DNA from 3 places in the Streptomyces sp. NBC_00236 genome. Region 1 is predicted to be linked to each of the others. Evidence: riboswitches for the same ligand, from Rfam matches in the RefSeq annotation. Region 1 holds a riboswitch; each other region holds the start of a gene.
What was found. Region 1 has a riboswitch for cyclic di-AMP ahead of OG446_RS23470 (C40 family peptidase). Riboswitches for the same ligand answer to the same signal wherever they lie in the genome.
Positions count from the first base shown of each region.

Region 2: linked by a shared signal. The riboswitch ahead of OG446_RS02695 (transglycosylase SLT domain-containing protein) and the one ahead of OG446_RS23470 (C40 family peptidase) in region 1 are both predicted to bind cyclic di-AMP.
Region 3: linked by a shared signal. The riboswitch ahead of OG446_RS33645 (M23 family metallopeptidase) and the one ahead of OG446_RS23470 (C40 family peptidase) in region 1 are both predicted to bind cyclic di-AMP.

Region 1 covers NZ_CP108100.1:5,183,164-5,186,686, forward strand. The annotation lists gene OG446_RS23470 (C40 family peptidase) at 77-1,255, opposite strand; cyclic di-AMP (ydaO/yuaA leader) riboswitch at 1,254-1,421, opposite strand; gene pcrA (DNA helicase PcrA) at 1,681-3,523, shown strand, end outside.
Region 2 covers NZ_CP108100.1:614,962-618,484, forward strand. The annotation lists gene OG446_RS02690 (esterase) at 61-1,539, opposite strand; gene OG446_RS02695 (transglycosylase SLT domain-containing protein) at 1,741-2,628, opposite strand; cyclic di-AMP (ydaO/yuaA leader) riboswitch at 2,632-2,817, opposite strand; gene OG446_RS02700 (ABC transporter ATP-binding protein) at 3,112-3,523, opposite strand, start outside.
Region 3 covers NZ_CP108100.1:7,555,469-7,558,991, reverse strand. The annotation lists gene OG446_RS33650 (SGNH/GDSL hydrolase family protein) at 1-721, opposite strand, end outside; gene OG446_RS33645 (M23 family metallopeptidase) at 984-1,925, opposite strand; cyclic di-AMP (ydaO/yuaA leader) riboswitch at 1,929-2,087, opposite strand; gene OG446_RS33640 (tyrosine-protein phosphatase) at 2,572-3,384, shown strand; gene OG446_RS33635 (DUF6126 family protein) at 3,454-3,523, opposite strand, start outside.

The DNA.
Region 1 (3,523 bases):
GCTAACGGGCATATGGGGGGCGCGTCTTGGGCCCGTGGACCCAAAACGCGGCCCCACGGTGGCCCCGCAGCGCTCGTCAGCCCGGCCGCACGCTCCCGTAGATCGGCATGTAGTAGATCGACTCCTCGCGCACGTTCGCCCCCGGCTTCGGCGCGTGGATCATCATGCCGTCGCCCTTGTAGATGCCGACGTGGCTGATGTCGTCGTAGAAGAACACCAGGTCCCCGGGCCGCAGATCCTCGGTGGCTATCCGGGTGCCCACGTTCACCTGGTCCCAGGTGGTCCGCGGAATGTCGACACCGGCCGCCTTCCAGGCCGCCTGGGTGAGCCCGGAGCAGTCGTACGAGGCCGGGCCGGTCGCCCCCCAGACGTACGGCTTGCCGAGCTGCGCCCTGGCGAACGCCATGACCTTCTCGGCCTTGGTCGAGGCGTCGGCGTCCGAACCCGAGCCCGAGCCGGTCCCGGTTCCGGTGCCTGCCCCCGTGCCGCTGCCGGCCTCCTCGGCGGCCTCCTCGGCCGCCGCGGCCTCGCGGTCGGCCTCGGCCTTCGCGGCGGCCTGCTTCTTCGCCAGCTCCGCCGCCTTGCGCTTGGCCTCCGCCTCCTTCTTGCGCTCCAGCTCGGCCAGCCGCGCCTTCTCCTCGGCTGTCAGCTTCGACAGCAGGCCGCGGGCCTCGGACAGCTTCGTCTGGACGTTCTGCTTGCTGGTGCGCAGGGTCGCCTGGGACTCGGTGAGCGTCTCCAGGCTCGCCACGGCCTCGGCCCGCTGCTCGGACGCCTTCACCTGCTGCGTACGGAAGTCCGACACCGCCCGCGTCTGGCGCTCGGTCATCCGGTCCATGAGGTGGGTCTGGTCGAAGAACGACTGCGGGTCGTCGGCCAGGAAGAAGGTGGCGGTCGGGGCGAGGGTGCCGCCGCGGTACTGGGCGGCGGCATAGGTGCCGAGCGTCCTGCGTGCCTCGTTCAGCTTCTCGGTGCGCTTGGCGACGTCGTCGAGCAGGGTGTCCACCTTGGAGCGCTGCGCCGTGGTCGCTTCCTTCGCCTGGTTGTACTGCTGGGTCGCGGTGCCCGCCTGCCGGTAGAGGTCGTCGACCTTCTTCTGTACGTCCTCGATGCTGGGCTTGGGAGCCGGGGCGGCGAGTGCGCTCTGCGTGGACAGCAGGGTCACCGAAGCCAGTGCGGCCGTCGTGATCCCGACGGCCGGGCCGGTATTGCGCACACGGGTGCGCGGTTTGCGATGCGACGCCAAGGCCGGCATCTCCTTCCGTGGACCGCCTACCGGGTTAGCTGTCGGGTTCGGGCGGAACGGAAGGCTGCCCTACGGTCCTGGTGGGGGATTTCGGACCGATTCACCCCGGTGATGCGTGTGGGTCCCCGGTTCCGGACTCCCGTGACGGACAGCCCGGATTCGGCGTGGACGCCCGCTCGGCGTGGATCGCCTCTGGGGGTACGGGCCGCCCGAACGAGCACGCTAGCCAACTCATGGTGCCGCTGTGAAGGTTGATGTTCGATATGCCCGATACATTTTCGTGACCTTGCCGGATCGGGGCGCTGCGGGGCAGGTGGGGCCCGGGGTCGCTCCACACAGTGATGCCCATCGCTCGCTCTGAGTGTCCGGTCGCCGGTGCGTGGTTGGTCACTCGGGCCCGGAGTGTCAGTGCGCACGCCTAGACTCGGGAGGCGATGAGCAGCCTCTTTGACGACAGTTTCCTGGCCGGCCTCCAGCACACGGAGGAAGGGCCCCCGCCGCCCCCCGAGGACTCCGCACCCGAAGCGGTGCCGGAGGACCTCTTCGCGGGCGTTTTCGACGGGCCCCCGCCGCCCCGCGAGGCCTACTACCGCGACGGGGCCCACCGCCCGGTCATCGACGCGGCCGCGCTGCTGGACGGGCTGAACACCGAGCAGCGCGCAGCCGTCGTGCACGCCGGGTCCCCGCTGCTCATCGTCGCCGGTGCCGGTTCGGGCAAGACCCGCGTACTGACGCACCGCATCGCCCATCTGCTGGCCGAGCGCGGCGTGCACCCCGGCCAGATCCTGGCGATCACCTTCACCAACAAGGCCGCCGGCGAGATGAAGGAGCGCGTCGAGCAGCTCGTCGGACCGCGGGCCAACGCCATGTGGGTCATGACCTTCCACAGCGCGTGCGTACGGATCCTGCGCCGCGAGTCGAAGCGGCTCGGCTTCACCTCCTCGTTCTCCATCTACGACGCCGCCGACTCCAAGCGCCTCATGGCCCTGGTCTGCCGCGATCTCGACCTCGACCCGAAGCGCTACCCGCCGAAGTCGTTCACGGCGAAGGTCTCGAACCTGAAGAACGAGCTGATCGACGAGGAGACCTTCGCCGGCCAGGCTGCCGACGGCTTCGAGAAGACACTCGCCCAGGCCTACGCGCTCTACCAGTCCCGGCTGCGCGAGGCGAACGCGCTGGACTTCGACGACATCATCATGACGACGGTGCACCTGCTCCAGGCGTTCCCCGACGTCGCCGAGCACTACCGCCGCCGCTTCCGCCACGTCCTCGTCGACGAGTACCAGGACACCAACCACGCCCAGTACACGCTCGTACGGGAACTGGTCGGCCCGGCGGGCGAGGCCGACGCCCCGGGCGAGCTGTGCGTCGTGGGTGACGCGGACCAGTCGATCTACGCCTTCCGCGGCGCGACCATCCGCAACATCCTCCAGTTCGAGGAGGACTACCCGGACGCGACGACGATCATGCTGGAGCAGAACTACCGCTCCACGCAGACGATCCTGTCCGCGGCCAACGCGGTCATCGAGCGCAACGAGAGCCGCCGCCCGAAGAACCTCTGGACGAACGCGGGCGCGGGCACCCGCATCACCGGCTATGTCGCCGACACCGAGCACGACGAGGCGCAGTTCGTCGCCGACGAGATCGACCGGCTGACCGACGCGGGCGACGCCAAGGCCGGCGACGTGGCGATCTTCTACCGGACGAACGCGCAGTCGCGTGTCTTCGAGGAGATCTTCATCCGCGTCGGCCTGCCCTACAAGGTGGTCGGCGGCGTGCGCTTCTACGAGCGCAAGGAGGTCAGGGACGTCCTGGCCTACCTCCGGGTCCTCTCCAACCCCGAGGACACCGTCCCGCTGCGCCGCATCCTGAACGTGCCCAAGCGGGGCATCGGCGACCGGGCCGAGGCGATGATCGACGCCCTGTCGATGCGCGAGAAGATCTCCTTCCCGCAGGCGCTGCGCCGGGTCGACGAGGCGTACGGCATGGCAGCCCGTTCGTCGAACGCGGTGAAGCGGTTCAACACGCTGATGGAGGAGCTCCGCACGGTCGTGGAGTCCGGCGCTGGACCTGCGGTCGTGGTGGAGGCCGTCATGGAGCGGACCGGCTATCTCGCCGAGCTCCAGGCGTCCACCGACCCGCAGGACGAGACCCGGATCGAGAACCTCCAGGAACTCGCCTCCGTCGCCCTCGAGTTCGAGCAGGAGCGGGCGGAGGACGAAGGCGCGGGCACGCTCGCCGAGTTCCTGGAGAAGGTCGCGCTCGTCGCCGACGCCG
Region 2 (3,523 bases), 4.6 Mb from region 1:
CGGTTCGGAGCGTGCGGGGACAGGCCCGGGAAGCCCGCCCCGCCCCGCTCCCCCGGGGTGCTACTCGTCGATCGCGGTGCCGTATCCGGCGGCCGTCTCCGCACCTCCGAACGTTCCCGCGTCGAACGTCCACGAGCCGGCTGCCGTCACTCCGCCGGTGCCGGCCGGGAACACCCAGACGATGCCGTCGCCGGCGTTCTCTCCGGGCGCTGCGGTCAGCAGACCGGCCCGCCCGTCCCTGTCGGGGTCGGTCAGCCGCGCCTGGCCGCCCCAGCGGTCACCCTTCTCGGGAACGCCCGGCACGTTCACCGAGTCCTGGTCCCAGGAAGCAGCACCGGAGGCGGTCAGCCCGCCGGCCGCGCCGCGCAGCACCCACACGGCCCCCGCGTCGACGACCGTGCCGATGTCCTCGCCGGGGGCGCCGATGGCCACGTCCGCGTACCCGTCGCCGTCGGTGTCCGCGACGGAGAGGTCAGCGCCCCAGCCGTCGCCGGCCTCCGAGCCGCCGGGGACACCGGAGGTGTCCTGCGTCCACCACACCGGCGGGGTGCCCGGGCCCTCGGCCCCGACCGGCCCGTCGCCGGCGCTGCCGTAGTACACGCCGACCACACCGCCGGTCATCGACGCGCCACCGTCGTCGGGGCTGCGCGGCTCCCCGGTCACGAGGTCGTCGTAGCCGTCGTGGTCGATGTCGCCGGAAGCGACGGCCGGGCCGCCGCGCAGGCCCTGGTCGTAGCGGAGCCCCTGGACCTCGCCGAGGAGGAGTGCGGACCAGCCGTGGCCCGGCTCCTCGCCCACGGTGACGCCGGAGATGACGAGGTCGGCGAGACCGTTGCCGTCGTAGTCGCCGGTGGTCAGGGCCCGGGGTGCGATCTCGCGCCCGGGGGTGCCGGGGACGTGGTTGCTGCTCGAGGTGGCGTTCCGGCGGGTTCCCGGGGCGTACTGGAACAGGGTGAAGTCGGCGCGGTCGGTCACGGCCAGCTGGTCGCCGGGGATGTCGGGGCTGAAGTGCGCGGCGGCGAGAGCATTGCCGAACCGGGCGCCGGCGGCGGGTTCCGCGGCCTGCAGCCAGTCGCTGCCCGAGCCGGAGAGCCCCTGCGCGGAGCCCCACAGGACGACGGCGCCGCCCGCGTCGGTCACCGGTTCGACGTTCTCGCCCGGGAGGCCCACGACGGCGTCGCCGTACCCGTCCCCGTCCAGGTCGCCGGTGGCCAGCGCGGCGCCGAAACCGTCCCCGGCCTCGGCGCCGCCCGGCACCCCGGTGGTGTTCTGGCTGAGGACGGTGCCCCGGGTGGTATTGATGCCGCCCGGCCCGCCGTACTGCACGGTCACGTACCCCGCGCCCTTCTTGCCGCCGACGGTCCCGCCGGGCGCGCCGATGAGCACGTCCTCGTAGCCGTCACCGTTGAAGTCGGCGTCGCCGTCGTCGGCGTGCGTTCCGCCGGGGGCGACGGCGTGGGCGGAGGGCGCGACGGCGGCGGCCCCTGCCATCAGGAGAAGTGAGGCCGCGACAACGGCGGCCGGTCGGTAAGTGCGCACGTGCGGCTCCTCGGTTCAAGGATGACCGGGCGAGACCGGGGGGGGGGGGACGCCGGGAAGAGCCCGTCAGCCTCCTGGCGCCCTGTTGGACCGGCTCCGCGGCACAAGGGTTGTACGGCATCGCAAAAGGGGTGGAAGGGAGCTGCTCAGCTCCCTTCCACCCCTTTTCACGGCTCCGCGCGGGGGCGGTACCGCGGTGGATCAGTAGGCCCCGAAGACGTTGTCGATCGAGCCGTACGTCGCGGCGGCGTAGTTGCACGCGGCGGTGATGTTGGCGACGGGGTCCAGGATGTCCAGCGAGGTGCCGGGCACGTGGTACGCGTCGAACGTGGGCTGGATGACCTGGAGCAGGCCCTTGGACGGGGTGCCCGCGGCGGCGTTCGAGTCCCAGTTGTTGACGATCTGCGGGTTGCCCGAGGACTCGCGCATGATGTTGCGGTGGATGCTGTCGTAGCTGCCGGGGATGCCGTGCTCGGCCATGACGGCGAGGGACTCCTTGATCCAGCCGTCGAGGTCGTCCGTGTACGCCGTGGCGCTCTGCGCGGGCGCGGTCTCGACGGTCTGGGCGGTCTCCTCGGCGACGGGCGTCGCCGTCCGCTGGGAACGGTCGGCGCGGTCGGTGCTCTCGGCACGGTCGCCCGACGGCTGCGAGGCGCTGCCGGAGGTGTTCTCCGCCTTGAATTCGCTCTTGGTCGCGGCCTCGGGGGCGGTGGCCGTGGACTTGGCTCCGATGGTGAGCTTCAGGCCCGGGTGAATCAGGTCGGGGTTGCCGCCGACCACGCTCCGGTTGTCCTTGTAGAGCTGCGCCCAGCCGCCGTCGAGGGAATGCCCGCGGGCGATCTTGGAAAGCGAATCGCCGGAGACCACGGAATAGGTGGTGGACTTGGCGTGCTGCACGGAAATTCCCTTGCCGGCAACGGAAACCGGGGCTGCGGCCTTTTCCGCGACGACCGACTGGACCGGCGCGGCGGAAGCCGATCCGGCCGCGATCAGGGGGAGCGCGAGAACCGCGCCGCCCGCGCTCACGGCGATGAGACCGCGGGTCAGGGGGGTGGACTTGGAACGACGGTGGTGACCCTTGATGGGCATGGCGCTTTTCCTCTCCGCCGCCTGCGAGGTGAGCTGTCGGGTTCGGACTGGAGATGTCCGGCCGCACATGGCGACTTCACCCCTAGCCGCTCCGGATTCCCGGAACGGCGGCAAACCTGGGTCCCCCGCTCCTGCCGTACGTGAGTGGTCGGGTTACCGGACGGCGGCAGGATTCGGCGTTCCGTCCGGATTGACGGTGACCGTAAGCGAGAAAGACCGGGCGGAACAAGCCCGGATTTCCTGATCACAATTGATTCGCAAGATCAATAAAAGGAAATGTGCGATGCCGGTCACATCCGGGCGGGTCAGTTTTCTTGGGGCGCCAGGGAACCGAAGTGTCTGGTTCCGCGTCAGGGGCGGGAAACGTGACGCTGGCCACTGCGCCCGAAACGGGCGATTTGCCCACCCGGAGAAGCCATGCCTCACGGAGGCGTGACGGGAGGGGCATTCTCAACCATTCCGGACAATCGCCTAATTAGGGCACTACGGGATGGACGTCGGCTGCGCGGCCACGCCGGCACGACTGCGCGGCACCACGACCGGTGAACCGTCGCCCGGGGCGGCGAGTACGTCCGCGTCGAGCGCGTACAGCTCCTTCACCAGCGCCTCGTCGACCGTCTCCCGGGGGGCGCCCGTGGCGATGACGCGGCCCCCCTTCATGGCGACGAGCAGATCGGCGTAGCGGGCCGCGGCAACGAGGTCGTGCTGGACCATGACGACGGTGCGACCGGTGGCCGCGACCTCGCGGACGAGTTCCAGGACCTCGACGGCGTGCCCGAGGTCGAGGGCGCTGGTCGGTTCGTCGAGCAGGACCACCGGGGTCTGCTGGGCCAGCACCATCGCGAGCCAGCAGCGCTGGCGCTGACCGCCGGACAGCCGGTCGACGCGCTCCCCG
Region 3 (3,523 bases), 2.4 Mb from region 1:
GCCGCACTTCGAGCGTTCCGCGCTGGGCCTGCGGCGGCCACTCCTGGTCCGGATCGGCGGGTACGCCGAGGCCGAGGACCTGGGCGGCGCGCAGCGCGACCCGGGTGTGGCCCTCGGGCGACAGGTGCAGCCGGTCGTCGTCCCAGGCGCGCCGGTCCTGGACCGAGCGCAGGGACCACAGGTCGAGGACCGGGCAGTCGTAGCGGTCGGCGATGGACCGTACATGCGCGGTGTAGGTGGCGATCTTGCCGCGCAGATGGCGCAGCACGGGCACGTTGCGGGTGTCGAAGCCGGTGGTGACCATGACCGTGCCGACCGACCGGGTCAGGTCGGCGACCGCGCGCTCGAAGCGCTCGGCCACGTCGTCGGGATCGGTGCCCGGCCGGATGATGTCGTTGCCGCCGGCGCAGAAGCTCACCAGATCGGGGGCGAGTTCCTTGGCGCGCGGCACCTGCTCCTCGACGATCTGGTCGAGGAGACGTCCTCGTACGGCGAGATTGGCGTACCTGAAGTCTGCGTGAGCGGTGCCCGTCGCCGCGCCCGGGTCCGGGAGCTGGTCCGCGAGAAGGACCGCGAACCGGTCCGCCCAGCCGACGAACGTTCCGTCCGGGCCGGGGTCACCGACTCCCTCGGTGAAGCTGTCGCCAATCGCCGCGTACGACCCGATGGCGCCCTGTTGGTTGATGACGCCCTGCTGGATGTTGTTCGAATCGTCTGCCACAAGGGCATATCCTGCACCGCCGAATGTGACCTACGCGACCGTAATAAGGGGTTGACGGGTGGTGAGATAGACCACCCGGTCAGTTTTTGGTAAAGGGGGAATAAGAGTGGCCACCACCCACCGCCACCATTCACCGCCGCCGCCCCGGAGCCGCGCGCCTCTTCCGAGCACGGACAGCCAACGGCAGAGGGACGGTGCGCCGCCGCGCACCGTCCCTCCATGCATTGCTCAGGCCCGGTTCACCGGACCGGTGTTGCCCGGATCAGACGTTGATGCCGTGCGACGCCAGGTAGGCGATCGGGTCGATGTCCGAGCCGTACGCCGGACCCGTGCGGACCTCGAAGTGGAGGTGCGGGCCGGTGGCGTTGCCGGTGGAGCCGGACAGGCCGACCTGCTGGCCCGCGGTCACGGTCTGGCCGGCCGAGACGGAGAGCGAGGACATGTGGCCGTACTGCGAGTAGTGGCCGTCGGCGTGCTTGATGACGACCTCGTTGCCGTACGCGCCGCCCCAGCCGGCGGTGACGACGGTGCCGGAGGTGATCGCCTTCACGCTCGTGCCGGTGGACACGGGGAAGTCGATGCCGGTGTGGCTGCCGCTGGACCAGTTGGCACCGGAGGCGCGGTACGCGGTGGTGTGGTTGCCCGGGACCGGGTGGACGTAACCGGAGTCGTTGCTCTGGGTGGCCGGCGCCGAGGTCTCCTTGGACGACGAGTCGTCGGAGGAGGACGAGTCGGAGGCCGTGGAGGCCTTCGTCTCGGTCTTGGCCGGGGCCTTGGAGGGGGCCTTCGACGGGGTGGTGGTGCCCGTGGAGGTGGTCGAGGCGTGGCCCCAGGCCTTGCCGCCGAGGGTCAGCTTCATGCCCGGGAAGATCAGGCTCGGGTCGTCGCCGACGACCTTGCGGTTGTCCTGGTACAGCTTCTCCCAGCCACCCTTGAGCTTGTGCTCGGCAGCGATCTTCGACAGGTAGTCGCCGGAGACCACGGTGTAGGAGGTGGCGCCGGCCTGCTTCTTCGCGACCGGCTTGGCCGGGGTGGTGTGAGCGGCGGCCGACTTCGAGGTGACCGGAGCGGACTGCTCCGCGGCGTGGGCACCGGTGGCGCCGAGCAGCGGAAGCGCGATGACGGCTCCGCCGGCGCTCGCGGCGACGACGCCACGGGCAATGGTGCTGGACTTGGGACGACGGTGCTTACCCGATATGGGCATGAAGGTTTTCCTCTCCGGCGCCTGCGAGGTGAGCTGTCGGGTTCGGACTGGAGATGTCCGGTCGCGGCTGGCGCGACTTCACCCCGAGCCGTCCGGTTTCCCGGCCGGCGGCTTACCTGGTTCCCCCGCTCCTGCCACGCGGTGAGTGGGTGCGAATTCCGGGCGGCGGCAGGATTAGGCGGTCCGTCCGGATTGCAGCGAACGTAAGCGAGCCGGGACGGCGGAAACAAGCCACGGGTTCCGTGCGGGATTCCGTGCCGGAAATTCGGCGAGGAATTCCGGTCACACTCCGTGGATTACGGATCTTGGATTTCCGCGCCGCGCACGGAATACCCAGCGGCCCCGCCGCCACACACCGTCACGGATATGATCCCGCTCACGAGAGGGCGATCATCTACCGTAGAAGTAGGGCATGTTCGACTAAAGCCCTAATACGGACATGTCATGCCCATCGCTTCCGCTCCGTCGCATCGTCCGCGTGGATCCAGGGCCGCGCGGCCGTGCGGAGAGATCCGCCCGGCGGACTGCCACAGGGGCCCGAAGTGCGGGTACGACCAAGATGATTGCCTGAGGAATCAATGTCGTATCGTCACGAGAGTGGACCCGCGGGCGACACGCGCCGGCGGCAGAGCCCCCAGGAGTGACCGTGACGCAGCAGCTGCCGCAGACCCCGTCGACGGAGCCCGAGCTGGCGGGTGTCCGCAATTTCCGTGACGTGGGCGGCCTGCCCACCTCGGACGGCCGCCGGGTGCGGTACGGGCGGCTCTACCGCAGTGGTCACCTGGCACACGCCACGGCCGAGGACACCGCGTTCCTCACCGGTCTCGGTCTGCACACCGTCTTCGACTTCCGCAACGGCGCCGACCACAAGCTCGACGGCCTGGACGTGGAACTGCCGGGCGTGCGCAATGTGAACATCCCGCTCAGCGACCCGGCGGACGGCGCGGAGTTCTGGCGGATGGTGCGCGACGGCAACATGAACGAGCTGCGGTCGATCCTGGCCGACGGCAAGGGGACCCACCGCATGGTCGCTTCCTACCGCCGGATCATCCTGGACCGCACGGCAGAGCACAGCCGGGTCCTGCACGCCCTGGCCGAGGACAGCGTGCCCGCCCTGATGCACTGCGCCGCGGGCAAGGACCGCGCGGGTCTCTCCATCGCGGTGTCCCTGCTGGCCGTCGGCGTCGAGCGCGAGGCCATCGAGGCCGACTACCTCAAGTCCAACGACGCGCACCGCCGCTACAAGGTCCGCCGCAGCGACACCTCCGCCGCCGGGATGTCGCCCGAGGTGATGGAGCTGCTCAATCCCCTCTTCGGCGCCCACCCCGACTATCTCGCCGCCGCCTTCACCACCATCGACGAGACCTGGGGCGGCACCGACCGCTATCTCGCCGAAGGCCTCAGGATCAGCCAGGAGACGCGGGAGCGGCTGCGCGAGCGCCTGCTCGACGCGGGCTGACCGCCCGGGCGGTCAGCCCGCGTCCACGCCTGCCCGCCCGGCGGCTGCCCGACTCGCCCGTCCGCCCGCCTACTGGTTGTGCATCCCCACGGCGAACAACAGATAGAGGAAGCCGGCGATGACGTGCCCGGCCACCAGG